DNA from 3 places in the Mesorhizobium sp. WSM4814 genome. Region 1 is predicted to be linked to each of the others. Evidence: predicted binding sites of a transcription regulator. Region 1 holds the regulator's gene; each other region holds the start of a gene.
The links. Region 1 encodes PhoB, which activates phosphate uptake and scavenging genes when phosphate is short. Its sites were predicted from a motif close to TGTCATNNANCTGTCAT; they were not measured.

Region 2: the regulator PhoB is predicted to act here: its motif matches at 2,609-2,625, upstream of pstS (phosphate ABC transporter substrate-binding protein PstS).
Region 3: the regulator PhoB is predicted to act here: its motif matches at 3,402-3,418, upstream of AC0L2V_RS07765 (alpha-D-ribose 1-methylphosphonate 5-triphosphate diphosphatase).

What each region holds. Positions count from the first base shown of each region.
Region 1 is NZ_JBVVQT010000016.1:3,937-9,857, forward strand. It holds gene AC0L2V_RS21855 (sugar ABC transporter permease) at 24-1,343, opposite strand; gene xylF (D-xylose ABC transporter substrate-binding protein) at 1,485-2,525, opposite strand; gene AC0L2V_RS21865 (ROK family protein) at 2,791-4,038, shown strand; gene phoB (phosphate regulon transcriptional regulator PhoB) at 4,159-4,848, opposite strand; gene phoU (phosphate signaling complex protein PhoU) at 4,865-5,572, opposite strand; gene pstB (phosphate ABC transporter ATP-binding protein PstB) at 5,608-5,921, opposite strand, start outside.
Region 2 is NZ_JBVVQT010000019.1:81,962-87,882, reverse strand. It holds gene AC0L2V_RS24355 (putative pterin-binding protein) at 1-116, opposite strand, end outside; gene AC0L2V_RS24350 (hypothetical protein) at 115-258, shown strand; gene AC0L2V_RS24345 (DMT family transporter) at 494-1,366, shown strand; gene AC0L2V_RS24340 (2OG-Fe(II) oxygenase) at 1,543-2,283, shown strand; gene pstS (phosphate ABC transporter substrate-binding protein PstS) at 2,744-3,829, shown strand; gene AC0L2V_RS24330 (Na/Pi cotransporter family protein) at 3,917-5,647, shown strand; gene AC0L2V_RS24325 (pseudouridine synthase) at 5,833-5,921, opposite strand, start outside.
Region 3 is NZ_JBVVQT010000003.1:299,188-305,108, reverse strand. It holds gene AC0L2V_RS07785 (calcium:cation antiporter) at 1-782, shown strand, start outside; gene phnE (phosphonate ABC transporter, permease protein PhnE) at 850-1,644, opposite strand; gene AC0L2V_RS07775 (phosphonate ABC transporter ATP-binding protein) at 1,637-2,386, opposite strand; gene AC0L2V_RS07770 (PhnD/SsuA/transferrin family substrate-binding protein) at 2,484-3,341, opposite strand; gene AC0L2V_RS07765 (alpha-D-ribose 1-methylphosphonate 5-triphosphate diphosphatase) at 3,462-4,643, shown strand; gene phnF (phosphonate metabolism transcriptional regulator PhnF) at 4,640-5,425, shown strand; gene AC0L2V_RS07755 (NUDIX hydrolase) at 5,484-5,921, opposite strand, start outside.

The DNA of each region.
Region 1 (5,921 bases):
GGACCTTTGGCTCGGGATCATGCTCAGACCCGCTTGCGGTAGACGGTGTCGAGCCAGACGGCGACGACCAGCACGGCGCCGACGACGACGCTCTGAAGCGGTGAATCGATGCCGAGCAATACCATGCCGGACTGCAGCGACTGCATCAGAAGCGCGCCCAGCATGGCGCCGAGCACCGTGCCGGAGCCGCCGGCCAGCGACGTGCCGCCGATGACGGCTGCTGCGATGACCAAGAGTTCGTCCAGCGTGCCCAGCGCATTGGTCGCCGCATTGAGGCGGGCCGAAGCAATTGCCGCGCTGATCGCGGCCAGAACGCCCATGATCATGAACACTTTCATGGTCACCCAGCGCGTGTTGATGCCGGCGAGTTCCGCCGCTTCCGGGTTGCCGCCAATGGCAAAGACGTAGCGGCCGAATCGGGTGCGCCGGGTGATGAAGGTCATGACGATGCCGACTGCGACCGCGATCAGCACCGGTATGGCGATGCCATGGGCGATGAACAGCCCGCCCTCGGGGATGGTGATGCCGTTCCGCTGGGCGTATTGGCGAACGATGCCGATTGGCCACGGATAGGAATTGGCGATCCAGACGGCGCCGAGGATGGCGGCGCAGGCGACAACACCAAGCAGGCTCTCCGCCCAGACCGGGCGCAACGGAAACTTGAAGCGCTTGCGCTGCGACCGGCCGTTGAGCAGCATCAAGGCGACGGCCACACAGGCGAGAATGCCGACGATCCAGCTCGCGGTCGCCCCGATCGAGCCACGCGGCCCGCCACCCATCAGCTGGAACGTGGCATCGAGCGGCGCGACGGTGCGCCCGCTCGTCATCAGCCACGCCATGCCGCGCCAGATCAGCAGGCCGCCCAGCGTCACGATGAAGGCCGGAACCTCGAGATAGGCAATGATGAAGCCCTGAAGCGCGCCGATCATGAGGCCGAGCGCCACGCCGGCAGCCAGGGCGATTACCCATATCCAGGGATTTCCAAGCTGGAATCCCATGACGCGGATGAGGAATTCTGCCTGCGCAACGCCCATCACCATGCCGATCACGCCTTCGACGGAGCCGACCGAAAGATCGATGTTGCGCATCACGATGACCAGCACCATGCCGGTCGCCATGATCGCGACCGAGGAAGTTTGCACCGACAGGTTCCAGAGATTGCGCGGCGTGAGGAAAAGCCCACCCGACAGGATGTGGATTCCAACCCAGATGATCAGCAGCGCGCCGACCATGCCGAGCATGCGTATGTCGAGCTCGGTTGCCTTGAGGAAGCGGCCGAAGGGGCTGAGCTCGGATTCACGCGCCCGATCGGCAGCCGGCGTGTTGGAAGTCGTGTCGGTCATGATGTCCTCCCACCGTTGCCGTCTGCCGCGGATGCCGGAAGCAGCTTAGAAATTACCCGCGAGACGCGGAAAAACAACTCTTTTGAAAAAAACGCCGCGGCGTGAAGCCGCGGCGTTTCAGGTTTTTTTGGCGAAGGCGGATCAGTTGCAGACCGCGACGGTGCCCGCCGCCACGCCGGCGCAGACCTCTTCCTGCTTGATCCAGCCGGCGTCGATGACGACGTTGAGATTGTCCCTGGTGATGGCAATCGGCGTCAGGAACAGCGACTTGACGACATTGCCGCCCGGCGTGGTGAAATCCTTGACGCCGGCAATGTCTGTCATCGGCTTGCCGTCGGCCAGCTGCGAGGCGATCTCGGCGGCGTTCTTGCCGAGCTCGCGCGCGTCTTTCCACACCGATACGGTCTGTGTGCCCAGCGCGATACGGTTCAGCGCGGCATGGTCGCCGTCCTGGCCCGAAACCGGGACGGATCCGGCCAGGCCTTGCGCCGTCAGCGCCGCGACGACGCCACCGGCGGTGCCGTCATTGGCGGCAACCACCGCATCGACCTTGTTGTCGTTGGCGGTCAGGAACTGTTCCATGTTCTTCTGGGCGTTGGCGGGAAGCCAGCCGTCCGTATAAGCCTCGCCGACATTCTTGATCTTGCCGCTGTCGATGGCATCCTTGAGCACTTCCATGGAGCCGGCGAACAGGAAATCGGCATTCGGGTCGGCGCCCGAGCCCTTGATGAAAACGTAATTGCCTTCCGGCGCCACCTTGAACACTTCGCGGGCCTGCATGCGGCCGACTTCCTGGTTGTCGAAGGTCAGATAGAACACGTCCTTGTTCTCGATCAGCCGGTCATAGCCGACGACCGGAATGCCTTCGTCCAGCGCCTTCTGCACCGCCGGACCGATGGCCGAGGCATCCTGCGCAAGGATGATCAGCGCGTTGGCGCCCTGCGAGATCAGGCTCTCGACGTCGGTCAGCTGCTTGCCGGGATTGGACTGTGCGTCAGCGGAAATATATTTGTCGCCGGCGGCCTCGATCGCCGCCTTCATGGCGGCTTCGTCGGTCTTCCAACGCTCTTCCTGGAAGTTCGACCACGAAACGCCGATGACCTTGTCCTTGGCCTGCGCGGCCGACGCGAGCGTCAGCGACATGGCGACCCCCGCCAGAATGGCGGCTGCGAATCTCTTCATGATATTCCTCCCTGCGCCGCGTAGGGCGCGACCAACTGGCCCGAAGGCCGGCACAAAGGCTCTATTTTTTCGAGCCTCGAAAAAATACTGGTCCAACGCCGAAGCACTGTCAACACCAATTCTGATGGATGTTGACGTCCTGTCGGGCTTTTTTTCGAGGCTCGGAATAAATAATGACAGCCCCCTCCGCTTCTGCCAGTATTTGTCGGACATTACCGACGGCTTCCGATTCATGAGCGGCCGCGGCGATGAGGAGGAAACAAAAATGTCGGTGGGAATCCGTCATGACGATCTGCGCCGGCGCAACCGGGCGATGGTGATTTCGGCCGTGCGCCGGGCAGGCCAGCCGTCGCGGACCGAGATCGCCGCGACCACCGGCCTCAGCCATTCGACCATATCGGCGATCTCTGCCGACCTGATCCAGGAAGGCATCCTGGCCGAGAGCAAGGCGAGCGAGACGGTTTCGCTGAAACGCGGCCGGCCGCAGGTCGGCCTCAGCCTCAATCCGCAAGCCGCTGCGGTGTTGGCCGTCGTGTTGTCGCTGAATTTCCTGTCGGTCGCCGTCATCGATTATGCCGGACAAGTGGTCGCCGAGGACCAGCGCCGGCTGGACACGCTGACCATGTCGCGTGACGCGCTGATCGGCGAATGTGTCGCCATCGTCCGGCGCCGGCTCGAAGATCCCGACCTCGATGTCCAAAGCGTCGCCCGCATCGCGCTGGCGATCCAGGGCATCACCGATTCCCATGCGCGCGCCATGTTGTGGTCGCCGATCACGCCGCAGACGAACATCGCCTTCGCCGACATTCTGGAACGCGAGTTCGGCATCCCGGCCATCATGGAGAACGACTGCAACATGATGGCCGTGGCGCTGCGCTGGCGCCACCCGGATCGCTACCGCGATGACTTCATCGCCATCCTGCTCTCGCACGGCATCGGCATGGGGCTGGTGCTGAAGGGCGAGCTGTTCACCGGCACCCACTCCTCAGGCGGCGAATTCGGCCACATGATCCATCGGCCGGGTGGCGCGCTTTGCCGCTGCGGGCGGCGCGGTTGCGTCGAGGCTTATGCCGGCAACTACGCCATCTGGCGCAACGCAAGGCTGTTGAGCGAGAATGCCGAGCCGGTCGCCGATGTCAGCGACGCCGAGATGCGGGCACTGGCGGCCCGGGCGCGCGAGACGGACGGACCGGAGCGCGAAGCCTACCGCAAGGCCGGCGAGGCGCTCGGCTTCGGGCTCGGCAGCCTGTTCGCGCTGATCGATCCGGCGCCCGTGGCCATGGTCGGCGCCAGCGCTGCCGCCTTCGACCTGATCGAGCCGGCGCTGCGCGAGGCCATCGCCCAGACCGCCGGCGGCCAGCATTCGGGTTCGATTTCCTTCGACACCGAGCCGAACGAGTTGCCGCTGATCCGCGAAGGCTGCGCCATGCGGGCGCTAAGCTTCGTCGACCAGGAGATTTTCGCGCCGAGCATCCAGGCACGAGCCGGCTCGGTCGGAAAGAACGTGGCTTGAAGGATTCCCGGGTCGCGACTTGGGGTGTGTTGAGATTCAGGTCAGGCCGAGTCGAGAATGGTGGGTTCCGAGATCCGGAGCGGAGCGTACTTTGGGGTACGCCGGAAGCGCAGGTATCAGCTAGTCTTCCCTGATCGCATAGCCGGCGCCACGGATGGTGCGGATGACATCGGGCATGCGACCATTGTTGACCGCCTTGCGCAACCGGCCGACATGGACGTCCACCGTGCGCTCGTCGATGTAGATCGTCTCGCCCCAGACATTGTCGAGCAACTGGCTGCGCGAGAAGACCCGGCCCGGGTGCCGCATCATGAATTCGAGCAGCCGGAATTCGGTCGGCCCGAGCCGGATCTCGCTCTTCTTGCGATAGACCCGGTGCGATTCACGATCGAGCATGATGTCGCCGACCTTGAGCACGCTGGACAGCACTTCCGGCTTGGCGCGGCGCAGCAGCGCCTTGACCCTGGCCATGAATTCCGGTGTCGAGAACGGCTTGACCAGATAGTCGTCGGCTCCGGTCGAAAGGCCGCGCACCCGGTCGCTCTCCTCGCCGCGCGCGGTCAGCATGATGATCGGCAGCCGCTCGGTTTCGGGGCGCACCCGAAGCCGCCGGCAAAGCTCGATGCCGGAAACCGCCGGCACCATCCAGTCGAGCACCAAAAGATCGGGCACGTTTTCCTGCAGCCGGATTTCGGCCTCGTCGCCGCGCGTCACCACCTCGACCTGATAGCCTTCGGATTCAAGATTGTAACGGAGGAGGACGCCCAACGGCTCTTCATCCTCCACCACCATGATGCGCGGCGCGATCATCGGCCGGTCACTCCTGTCATGTCGCCGGCGCCGACATCGTCGTTTCGTCGAGCTTCGGGCGGTCCGCCGGCAATTGCTGCCCGGTCACGACAAAGTAGGCGTTTTCGGCGATGTTGGTGACGTGATCGCCGATACGCTCGAGATTCTTGGCGCAGAACAGAAGGTGCGTGCAGGCGGTGATGTTGCGCGGATCCTCCATCATGTAGGTCAGGAGCTCGCGAAAAACCGCCGTGTATTTCACGTCGATCTTCTGGTCGTCGGCGCGCAGTTCCTTCAACGCGCCGGCATCGCGCGACACATAGTGCTCGACCACCCCGCGCAGCTGCACAAGAACGAGATCCGCCATCGCGTCAATACCGTGCGACAGATTACGCGGCGTCGCGCTCTGCCCGACTGCGCTGACCCGTTTGGCTATGTTCTTGGCCAGATCGCCGATGCGCTCGAGATCGCCAGCCATGCGGATTGCGCCAACCACGGCGCGCAGATCCTGCGCCATCGGCTGCCGCTTGGCGATCAGCGTGATGGCGCTGTCATCGAGTTCGCGCTGCCGCGCATCCATGATGGCGTCGTCCGAGACGACGCGCTGCGCCATCGCATTGTCCGACGCAAGCAGCGCGCGGATCGAGGCCGCTACCATTGCGGCGGCGAGCTCGTCCATGTCGCGGATCAGCCGGTCGATGTGCTCCAGTTCCTCGTCGAAAGATGCGACGGTGTGTTCACCCATGGTGCTGTCCTCGTGTTCGAAATTCGCCGGACCGCTCAGCCGAACCGGCCGGTGATGTAGTCCTGGGTGCGCTTGTCGTCGGGGTTGGTGAACATCTTGTCGGTCGCGCCCTCCTCGACCAGATAGCCGAGATGGAACATCGCCGTGCGTTGCGACACGCGCGCCGCCTGCTGCATCGAATGGGTGACGATGACGATCGTATAGTTCTGGCGCAGTTCGTCGATCAGTTCCTCGACGCGGGCGGTGGCGATAGGATCGAGCGCCGAACAGGGCTCGTCCATCAGGATCACTTCCGGCGACACGGCGATGGCGCGCGCAATGCACAGGCGCTGCTGCTGTCCGCCGGACA
Region 2 (5,921 bases), on a different contig from region 1:
GGGACCGACTTGCCGTTGTTCTGAACATTGAAGGCCACAGTGTCTGGCGATTCCGGGAGATCAACGGGCTCCAACGCCCCGGCCGGCAGGATGCAAAACGCCAGGACTGCCAGCATGATCAGACTGCGCTTAAGCGATGAACGTCCTGTGTTGAGCAAGGATGACATGCGCAATCCTTTTCTTGTCGATGGGCCAGCACCCAGCCGTCGCCTGACCTTCATTCGGGCAGGCGGGTTTAACATTGCCATGAATGTCTGATTTTTCCGTTAGCCCTGTTCGGCCGGGAAGAGACGCGCAACGGCGAAACTGCCGATCTCCCCCCTCGTGGGGGAGATGCCAAGTGGGGGCAAAGAGGGCAGGCCAGAGGGGCGTGAAGGATCGCGGCCTCATTCCAGCCTGGGTTCCTCGCCACCACAGCTCGATGCCAGCGCGTAGGCGATCCGTAAGCGGGCATCTGCCAGCCTTCCCTCGACATCCAAGCGAGGGGAGGCCGATGTCGAAGCTCCATGCCAACCTTGTTCTTCTGTTTGCCGCAGCCCTGTGGGGCTTCGGCAATATCCCGCAAAAGACTATTCTCGACCATCTCGACCCGTTGAGCGCGGTCGGCATGCGCTGCCTGATCGGCGGGCTTATGGTCCTGCCGCTGATCGCCACCGAACCCCGACAGCCGGCAGGCGGCCTCTATCGCGCCAGCCTGGCAAGGGTAAGCGCGTTGTTTGCGGTCGCGGTCGTTTTTCAGCAGATCGGCTATCTCGGCACGTCAGTGACCAATGCCAGCTTTCTGGTCAGCACGTCGACGGTGATGACGCCGATTGCGGCGCGGCTGCTGATCGGCGAGCGATTGACGACGACCGTTGGGCTCGCCGCCGGCCTGTCGGTGGTCGGCGCGCTGCTCCTGTCCGGCGGCATCGCGAGCTTCAACCGCGGCGATGCGGCGATCATGCTGTCGGCGGTCTGCTTTGCGCTGTGGATGGTCGAACTCGGCCGCCATGCGCAAACCTACGGACGTCCGTTCACCGCCATGGCGACGCAATGCCTCGGCGCGGCGGTGGTCACCCTGCCGTTCGGCCTGTTGCACGGCAATCTGTCGCCTGCCACCGTGATCGACGCCTGGCCGCAATTGCTTGTGCTTGGCGTGTTCTCGACCGCCGTCGGCTTCAGCATCCAGACCGTCGCCCAGCGCTTCACCTCGGCCAGTCACGCGGCGGTGATGCTTAGCGCCGAAAGTGGGTTCGGCGCGTTGGGTGCCGCGCTTTTCATGGGCGAGCGGACGTCGTCGGCAGGCGTGCTCGGCGCGACGATCATGCTCGGCGCCGTCCTCTACCTCGCCACGTCCGGCGGCAAAACTGCCAAAGCCGGCGCCTGAGGAACCCGAACCGGTGCCTCGCTGGAGGCATTGAAATCGCTCGTCAAACAGGCCTAGGCGGGGGCGCGGGTGACGCTTCGCTCTGTGCAACACCCCTTGGCAGGAAACGGGTGGTTTGCACGCGCCGATTCACCCATCTGATTGCAGAAGCCGATGAAGCCAGAGGAGGCAGAGCCATGACCATACACACGGTTCCAGAAGCAGCGGTCCGATCGGCGGAAGCGCGCGTCGCCGGATATGACTGGCAGGCACTGGCCGAGGAGATGAGCGGCTATGGCTGCGCGGTGATGGAAAAGCTGCTGACACAGCAAGAATGCCGGGAGATCGCCGGGCTCTATCCCGACGAAAGCCATTTCCGCAGCCATGTCCACATGGCGCGGCACGGCTTCGGCAAGGGCGAGTACCGCTACTTCCGCTATCCCTTGCCAGAGCTGATCGGCGGCTTGCGCACCGCACTCTATCCGCGCCTTGCCGCCGTCGCCAACGACTGGAACGAGCGCATGGGCATCGCCCAGCGCTACCCGGACGAACAGGCCGCGTTCCTCAAGCATTGCCACGAGCAGGGCCAGACGCGGCCGACGCCGCTCCTGCTCCAGTATGGCCCTGGCGACTTCAACTGCCTGCATCAGGATCTCTACGGCGATCTTGCCTTCCCGCTGCAGGTGGCAATCCTGCTGTCGGAACCGGATAAGGATTTCACCGGCGGCGAGTTCGTGCTGGCCGAACAGCGCCCGCGCATGCAGAGCCGCGCCGAGGTGGTGCCGCTGCGCCAGGGCGATGCAGTCGCCTTCGCGGTCCACAATCGTCCGGTGCAGGGCAGCAAAGGCAGCTACCGCGTCAATCTCAGGCACGGCGTCAGCCGGCTTCGCTCCGGCCAGCGCCATACCGTCGGCATTATCTTCCACGACGCGAAATAGGGGCTGTCCCTGCGTGAGGCGACCAGCAACTTCGTGCCAAGGGGATCAGTTGTCGGAGTCGGCGCCGCCCCTCATCGCCCTGCCGGGCACTTCTCCCCGTTTAGTGACGGGGAGAAGGCGGGAGTCGCAACCTTGGCGTGCATTCTATAACATCTAAAATTGGCGAAACATCGATGAGAGCGCCCCTCTCCCCGTCACTATACGGGGAGAGGATGCCGGCAGGCAGGTGAGGGGCAGCGCAAAGCTGAAGCGATTGGCTGCCGAACAATTCTTCAGGCAACCGCGGCAATCGCGGAAAAATAAAAATCTCGCCCACAAAGATCTTTGTCATCCAATCGTTAACCAAGGTTCATACGGTGAGCGGTGTTGTTTCTCTGCCGGCGTTCGTTCGCCGGGCGGATGACTGTTGATATCTGCCAAGGCTGAAAACTAGCTATTTGTTCGCGCGTCGGGGATCGCCATGATGTTTCCAGCAAGCTTTGCGTCACTACGGCGCAAATCGGCGAAGATCAGCGGCGCCATCACGCTTGCTGTTGGCCTGATGATCGGGGCCGCTGCGCAGGCCGAGCCTATCCGCGGCGCCGGATCGACACTGGCCGCCCCGATCATCGGCAAATGGGCAACGGCCTACGAGAGCGCCCGCGCCGACGGCGGGGACTATGTCTCGCCCGACTGGAAGGTCGACTATGAAATCGTCGGCTCGCTCGCCGGCGTCCTGCGTCTCGATCAGCCGGACATCGACTTTGCCGCGACGGATGCGCCGATCAATGCCGCCGAACTCAAGAAGTCCGGCCGCCAGCAGTTTCCGATCGTGATGGGCGCCATCGCCGTCGTCGTCAATCTCGACGGCATCGGCCCGGGAAGCCTTCGCCTGACGGGGCCGGTGCTGGCCGACATCTATCTGGGCAAGATCCAGTCATGGTCCGATCCCGCGATCAAGGCGGTGAATCCGGATCTGACGCTGCCCGATCTCAGGATCAGCGTTGTTCACCGCAAGGATGGCTCCGGCTCGACCTTTGTCTTCACCGAGTACCTGTCGGCGGTCAGCGGGGAGTGGAAGGCCAAATACGGCGCAAATACACTGATCTCGTGGCCGCTCGGCACTGACGCGGAAGGCACACAGAACCTCATCCAAGCCGTGCACGACACGAAGGGCGCGATCGCCTATGCCGAATCCCGCCAGGCCCAGCGCGCCAGCCTTGCCTACGCGCTGATCCAGAACAGATCCGGCAAGTTCGTCAAGCCGGAGCCGGAGGGCGTGCAGGCTGCCGCGACATCCATCGACTGGGCGCAAACGCCCGACTTCTTCGCTTCGCTGACCGATCGTAACGGCGATGCCGCCTATCCGATCAGCACGGCGGTGTTCGCGGTCGTTCAGGTCTCGGGCCGTTCGGAACATCGCTATCGCCGCGTGCACGACCTTTTCCGGCTCGCCTTCGCGCACGGCGCGGATGACGCCGCCGCGCTCGGCTACGTGCCGCTGCCGAAGGCGCTCGTCGCCCGGATCGAGCAATACTGGGCAGGGCAGGGGCACGTCGCAAACTGAGCGGAAGAACCAGGCTGCTGCTTCGCGCAGCACCTGAACTGAAATTCATATCGCGCCGTGATGGCGGCTTGTTGGGGACTGCGTGACATGGACATCGATATCTTCAAGGACATCCTCGTGCCGGTGATCGGCGGGTTGGGCATCTTCATGCTCGGCCTCGACTTCATGGCCAACGGCATCCAGGCGCTGTCGGTCAACCGGATGCGCGCCTTTCTCGCCAAGGCCGCCGGAACGCCGATCAAGGGCGTGCTGGCAGGAACGCTGATCACCGGCGTCATCCAGTCGTCGACGGCGATGAGCGTCATGGTCGTCGGGCTGGTCAATGCCGGCGTCATTGCCCTTCGACCGGCGATCAGCGTGATCATGGGCGCCAATATCGGCACCACGCTCGGCAACGGGCTCATCGCCCTGCCGCTCGGTCCGCTCGGGCTGATCCTGGCCGGCGTGTTCTCGCTGATTTACTGCTTTGCCAAAAGCGAGAAGGTCAAGAACATAGCGCTTGCCGGCATGGGCTTCGCGCTGATCTTTTATGGCCTCAACCTGATGACCGGCGGCCTGCGCCCGTTGCGCAACCTGCCCGAAGTCATGGCCCTGCTGCAAACGCTGACGGCCGACTCCTACCTCAACCTGCTCAAATGCGTGTTCATCGCCGCCGGCGTGACCGCCATGATCCATTCGTCCTCGGCGACGATCGGCATCGTCATGGGCCTTGGCGCCGCCGGCATTCTCGACTGGACGACAGCCGTCGCCTTCTCGCTCGGCGCCGATCTCGGCACCACGATCACCTCGTGGATGGCTTCGCTCAATCTCTCGAAAAACGCCAAGCGCACCGCTTACGCGCATATCTCGTTCAACATCATCGGCGTGTGCATCACCATCCCGCTGTTCTTCGTCTCCATGCAGGTCCTGGAATGGGCGATGCAGTTCTTCGGCGGCGATCCCGCCATTCCGGTGATCGTCGACGGCAAGGAGACCTTTCCCCTGGTGCCGGTCGCGGTCGGTCTTTACTCGACCTTCTTCAACGTCTTCAACACGCTGTTGCTGTTTCCGTTCATCGGGGTGTTCGAGCGGGTTCTGTCGCGTGTCGGTCACACGGATGCCGAGGACACGGAAGATTTCTCGACGCCGCGATTCCTCGACCGCAAGCTGGCCGGCGATTTTGCCAAGGCCGTTCCCGCCGTCCAGCAGGAGACGGCCCGTCATCTGCAAGCCGGCGCCATGTTCCTCGACATCGCCCGTTCGTCGAAGAAGGCGCCGTCGGATCCCGGCGAGCACTATCTCGCAACCGATATCCTCAGCCGCGACATCCGCGCCTACACCGCCGAACTGATGAAGGAGGATTTGCCCTACGACCAGCTCGACCTGATCGCCAGCCTCATCGAGGAAGCCGACTTCACCGCCGCCCTGACGGAATCGATGCATCAGGTGGCGCGCCGCGTGCGGCGCGAAAAATTCAGCAGTCCGGCGCAGGCCATCGTCGACGTTGCGCTGAGCAAGCTCGATGCCTCGCTGCGGCAGATTTTGCCGACTTACGGCATCTCCGACCCGAAGGTGCCGGCCGGCCATGTCAATCTGCCGGAGGTCGAGGAACTGCGTGCCCGCACGCTGGCGCTCGGACCCAATGCCGGCGCCGCCGAACGCGGCACGATCCTGGCGCTGCTCGGGTCGATCGAGCGCGCGGAAATCCTGATCCAGCGCATCGATGCCGAGCGCAAATCGGTCAACCGGCAGAGCGTGCTCGCCCGGGCGTCGGCACGCAAGGAATCCAGGCCGCACGCGCTGGGCGATCCCGGCCTCAGCCCGGTCCCGGCCGAGTAGCGGGGCGCGCGTCCCTTTCCCTTCTCCTTGTGGGAGAAGGTGGCCTCGCGAAGCGAGGTCGGATGGGGGGTGTTCCAGCTTGGCGCCGACGGCGATCCTTCCAGCACCCCTCAACCGTCTTGGCGCTACGCGCCAATCCACCTTCTCCCACAAGGGGAGAAGGGAGCGCGCTTCGGCGCCTTCGCTCAGGCCGCAAACAGCGCCAGTTCTTCGGCCGTGAGGTGGCGGGCCTTGCCCTTGGCGAGGTCGCCGAGCCGCAAGCGGCCGATCGCCA
Region 3 (5,921 bases), on a different contig from region 1:
CGGTCATGATCGTTTGCGCTGGCGTCGTCGGGGTCTGCCTCACCCTGGGTGGGCTGAAGCATCGATATCAGGACATCAAACGACAGGGCACCAACGCCTCGCTTGCCGTCATTATGGCGCTGACAGTTCTTACGCTGATCCTTCCAAACTACACGCTTGCAACAAGCCCCGGTACGTTCTCCGCCTCGCAGCTCGCTTTCGTGAGCGTTCTTTCAATCCTCCTCTATGGTGCCTTCGTCTTTGCCCAGATGGTGCGCCATCGGGGCGATTTTATCGAAGACCTGACCTCCAGCGCGGAACATGACAAGCATGTATCTGAGGGTGGGAAAGTGACCACCAATGTGCTCCTCTTATTTGTCGGACTGGCAGGGATCGTTCTTCTGACCGAGCAGGTGGCCGGCAGCATCGAGAATGGGCTCAAGTTTCTTCAAGTTACCCAGGCGGACGCCATCGTGGGCTTCTTCGTCGCTGCGCTTGTGCTTATGCCGGAGGCGGTATCCGCGGTTCGGGCAGCGCTCAATAACGAGCTTCAGCGAGGGCTGAATGTCGCCCTCGGCTCGGCCTGCGCCACAATCGGCCTGACAATCCCGGCGATCGGTGCGGCGAGCCTGCTCACCGGACGAAGCCTGACTCTTGGTCTGGGTCCGGGGGATACCGTGCTTCTCCTCCTCGCGCTTGCCATCAGCATCGTGAGCTTTGGGACGGGCCGAACAACGATGCTGACGGGGCTCGTTCATCTCGTCGTGTTTGTCGCCTATCTGTTCCTTATCTTCGTGCCGTAGGTGATCGCCCGCCGTCTTCGGCCATCGCTGCGTTCTGTCGATTTGCGGCGCACATGCCTAGCCTGCATTACTGGACCTTCGAGCGTAGGCGATCCGTCACGAACTCCATCAACACCACGATGGCGAAGATCACGAGAATGATGGTCGAGGCATTCCTGTATTGGAAAAGATCGAACGCGACCTTCAGCTCCTGGCCGATGCCACCGGCTCCAACGAGGCCGAGAACAACTGATGAGCGCACTGCCTTTTCAAGCGCGAAGAGCGTGGTGTTTATCAGGGACGGCATGGCGTCAGGCAGTACTGCCCCGCACAGAACAGAGAATCGTCCGGCGCCGATTGCAAACAGCGCTTCCTGAGGTCTTTCGTCGGCATCCTCCATCGCCTCGGCGAAGAAGCGCCCGCAAAAGCCGATCGTATCGACGACGATGGTCATGGTGCCGGCAACCGCCCCGAGACCAACGGCTGACACGAAAAGTAGTGCCCAGACCAAATCTGGAACAGTCCTGAACAACGAGACCAGCATCCTGGAGATATGCCGGAACGGGCCGATCGGGGTTATGTCCTTGGCCGAGAGCCAGGCAAACGGCAAGCTGAGGACGACACCTATTGCTGTCCCCACGAGCGCTATCTGAAACGTTTCGACCATGCGCCAGAAAACCCTCAGGAGGAACCCTGGCTCGACATTTGGGGGTATCATGCGGCCGACGAGATGGACCATTCGGGGCACCCCGCCTGCCAGTTGTTCCGGCGAAGGTGCGACCTGCCCGGCGGAAACGATCACGAGAGCGGCCAAAGCGACGGCAAAGCTGAAAGTGAAGGGCGAGATCGATGGAATCCGGCTCGGCGAAAGGCGGTCATGCATCGAAGACGTCTTTCAGATCAGCGCGGGTCACCTGCGCCGTCGGTCGGTCGAAGAAGACCTTGCCCGCCTTGAGCGCTATCAAGCGGTCGGAGTAGTCGAGAGCATGTTCCATGTCGTGCGTGGTGTAGACCAAAGTGATCGCCTGTTCCTGGGTCAGCTCGGAGAAGACGCGCATCACATCATGTCCAGCCGCCGGGTCGAGACTTGCCGCCGGTTCGTCTGCTATCAAAAGCTTCGGACGCCGGATCAACGCACGGGCAATCGCCACCCGCTGCGCCTGCCCTCCAGAAAGCGCGTCGGCGCGGGCGCCCGCCTTGCCGAGAAGCCGCACTTCGGCGAGGGCCTGCATTGCTTCCTCGCGCCAGTGTTGCTTTGCGATGGAATGGTGCCAGCCGCGCCAGCCGCCGGGCAGCCCGAGCTTGCCCTGCAAAACGTTTGTAAGAACCGATTGGCGGCTGACCAGTCCGTGGTGCTGGAAGACAAATCCGATCTGCCTGCGAATGCGCCGCAGCTGGGCGACGGACGGCGCCGAGCGGAAGCTCTCGCCGAGGGTGACGACCTCGCCACCGCTCGACGGTAGAAGACCAATGAGGCATTTGAGCAGGGTGGATTTTCCAGCACCGTTCGAGCCAATCAGGGCAACCCGTTCGCGCGATGCTATGGTGAGGCCGATACTGGAGAAAATGACCTTTCCGTTCGCATAGCTCTTCGCAAGATCGTGCGCCCGAATGATGGCTGTCATAGTGACCTCTTGGCCCAGACCGAACTGCGAAACAGACCGGCGGTTAGCCGCCGGCCTTGTCGCTGAAAGGAGCAAGTCGATGAAAAAGGAGCAAGCCTCAGTTTACGAAGTCGGTGAGGGTCTCGATTCCGATCGTGCGGTACATCGAGCGGACATAGTCGTAGTCCGAGTCCCTGACATCAGTCAGGAAGAAACCGCCCTTGAATTTCTGGTTGTCCTCGCCGGTCAAGATCGCTTTCATCAGCTCATTGCCATTCTTCGCAAAGGCATCGCGGATCTTGACGAACACGTCATCTGAAATGTCCTTGCGGGCGACAAGAATGTCGTTCGGCAGATCGCGGCCCCGTGCGATGACCGAGAAGGCAACGCCAGGGAATGCTTCCCGGACCGAGTTCAGATAGCCGAAATTCAAGCCGATAGCGGCGATGTCGCCGCGGATGAGAGCCTCAGCCGCGATGTTGCGCGATATGATTACTGGTTCGTAATCGGTGGCATATTTCAGGTTGAAATCGGCCAGCGCCTGGGCGGGGCCGAGGTGCTGGGACGTCGAGCCGACCGAGCCGAATGCGACCTTCTTGCCCTTCAAGTCTTCGACCGAGCGGATCGGTCCATTCGCCAGCACGGCGATCTGAGCGAAATAGTCCGGGCGCTGCCAGGCGACAACAATCTTCGGCTGGCTTAATTCCTTCATGACGACGTATTCTGCAGGACCGGTCAGGACAAGATCGACCTGCCCGGAATTCATCGCCTCGACGGCGGTGGTCCGCGAACTGACCGGAAACAGCTCGACATCCAGGCCGGTCGCCTCTTCAAGAGCGGTCTGGAAAGCACCGAATTCCTGCTGAAGAGCCTCCAGTCCCTCCATGTCGGTTACCGCGAATTTCACCGGCTCCGCAAACACTGGAAGAGCGGAGGCAAGCGTCAGGGCGAGTGCGGTTGCGATGCTGCGGATCATCGTTTTTTCCTTTGCTGTATAGACAGGAAACTGTTACCCGCTAATCCGTATACGCAGCAGATGACGTGCTCGTGACATTTCGCCGGCGCCACCGGCAGACTTTGCTTTTTGAGGGATACAGTGAACTGGCACATCCAGGGTGGTCGCATCCTTACCGAACGGGGATTTGAAACCGCGGACCTGAGCGTCACCGGCGGCGCCCTGTCAGAGCTGCGGGCGGCCCATGCCTCCACAATCGATGCCGATGGTCTGCTCGTGCTTCCGGGCATCGTCGATATTCACGGCGACGGCTTCGAGCGCCAGATCATGCCGCGGCCCGGTGTCCGCTTCGACACCGCGCTGGCGCTGAAAGATACGGACCGCCAGCTTGTCGCCAATGGCGTAACCACGGCCTTTCACGGCGTCACGGTGTCGTGGGAGCCTGGACTTCGCTCGCTCGACGCTGCCAAACAGCTGATCGGCGCGGTCTGCGATCTCCGCGATAGCCTTGGCTGCGATACGCGTCTGCATCTGCGCTGGGAGACCTTCGCGCTTGATCAGATGGCGCAGGTCGTACGATGGCTCTCGCTTTCGCCACGGCCGATCATCGCCGTCAACGATCATACGACGGGGTCGGTGCTGAACGGCACGATTGCCCGCAAGATCGGTCAGATGGCGGAGCGGTCTGGCTTGAGCCGCGAGCAATACATGACGTTGCTCGGCCAGATTTGGTCCCGCCGCGCCGAGGTTGAGATCGCGATCGGGAAGCTGGCCGCAACTGCGCGGGCCAATGGCAATGTGCTTCTTGCCCATGACGAAGCGTCTCCCGAGGAACGCATGTATTTTCGCGCCCTCGGCGCAAAGGCCTCGGAATTTCCGCTAACGCTCGAAACGGCCAAGGCCGCGCGGCAAATGGGCGAGGATGTGATCCTCGGCGCGCCCAACGTCGTGCGCGGCGGCAGCCATAATGGAGCGCTAAATGCCACCGAGGCCGTCAGAGCCGGACTTTGCACGGTGCTGACCAGCGATTACCACTACCCTTCGCCTCTGCATGCGGCCTTCAGACTGTCTTCGCCAGACGCCGGCGACTTCCCCTCGATCTGGAATCTGGTTTCGGCAAACCCGGCCCGGGTGGCCGACCTCGACGATCGCGGCTCGCTTGTTGCCGGCCGCCGGGCGGATCTGATCCTGGTCGATGCTGGCGATCCAGAGCATCCGCGTGTGGTGGCCACCATGGTCCATGGACAAATTGTCTATAGCTCCGGGCTCTCCCGCACAGACCGACGGTCTGCACGGCGGTCGCGGGTGAATAAGGTCTCATGACCTTGGACACGAAAATATCAACACCACACGAGCGCAATGGCAATCGCCTTCTGGCCTTTGACGGGCTGGTCTTTCGGCCACGCAGCGATACGCCGATCTGGCAGCAGATCTACGATCACATCTTCGATCTGATCGAGAGCGGCAGTCTTGCGCCGGGCAGCCAGCTTCCCGGAGAAACGCATCTGGCAGAGAAACTCGCGGTCACCCGCATTACGCTTCGCCGAGCGCTGCAGCAGTTACAGCATGAGGGCCACCTCACCGCCCGCAAGGGCGTCGGTATCTTCGTGCGAAACCTGCCCTCGACATTCACTGTTCGCGACGGACAGCGCTTTCTCGACAATTTCGAAGCCCACGGCCAGGAAATCGGCACCAATACGCTGCTGATCGTCCGGGAACCGGCCGAAGCGGCCGTGGCGGAACGGTTGCGTCTCGCACCTGACACCACCATTATCCGGCTGTGCCGGATCAGAACGTCGGACAAGCAGCCGGTTTACGTCAATACCAAGTTCTTTCCGGCGCATCTCTTCCCCGACTTCGAGCAGAGATACGATGTGCGTCAGTCGGTGACCGATGTTTTCCGCGCGCATGGCATCGACAACTACCGGCGGGCCGAGACGCGCATCAGTGGCGGCTTTGCATCCCCCGATGAAGCGGAAATCCTGCGGCTGACGCCCGGAACGCCAGTATTCCGCATCAATGCTGTCAACGAGGACCGCAACGGCGTACCAATCGAATGGACCCGCGGCTGCTGGCCGCTGACATCCGTCGAATTCGTCTTCTGATTATGGCGCATGTCAACACGACCAGTTAAGGACGTCAGTCGGGCCATTGGGTCGACCCTTAGACAGACACCACAAGCCGGTCGAGAAAAGGCCGCTGGCCGACAAGCAGCTTTTCCCGGGCCGTTTCGAGGCCGAACCACCCTGCGCGATCGATCTCTGGAAAGGTTTGCATGCGGCCGCTGCGCGGCGGCCATTCCATCTCGAACATGTTGCTGCGCAAGGTGCCGGCATCGAAATCGCCTTCGGCCCCAAAGGCTGTAACTTGCTTGCCGCCGGGCTGGCGCAGTTCCCCTAGCGGAATCAGTGCTGCCTCAAGCTCCCAGCCAGTTTCCTCGACAAATTCGCGGCGCGCCGCAGCTTCCGGCTGTTCGTCATCACCATACTCGCCCTTTGCAATCGACCATGCGCCAATATCCCGGCTTTGCCAGAACGGCCCGCCAGGATGGACAAGCAGCACCTGCAGTTCACCGGTTGATCTGCGGTAAGGCAGGACGCC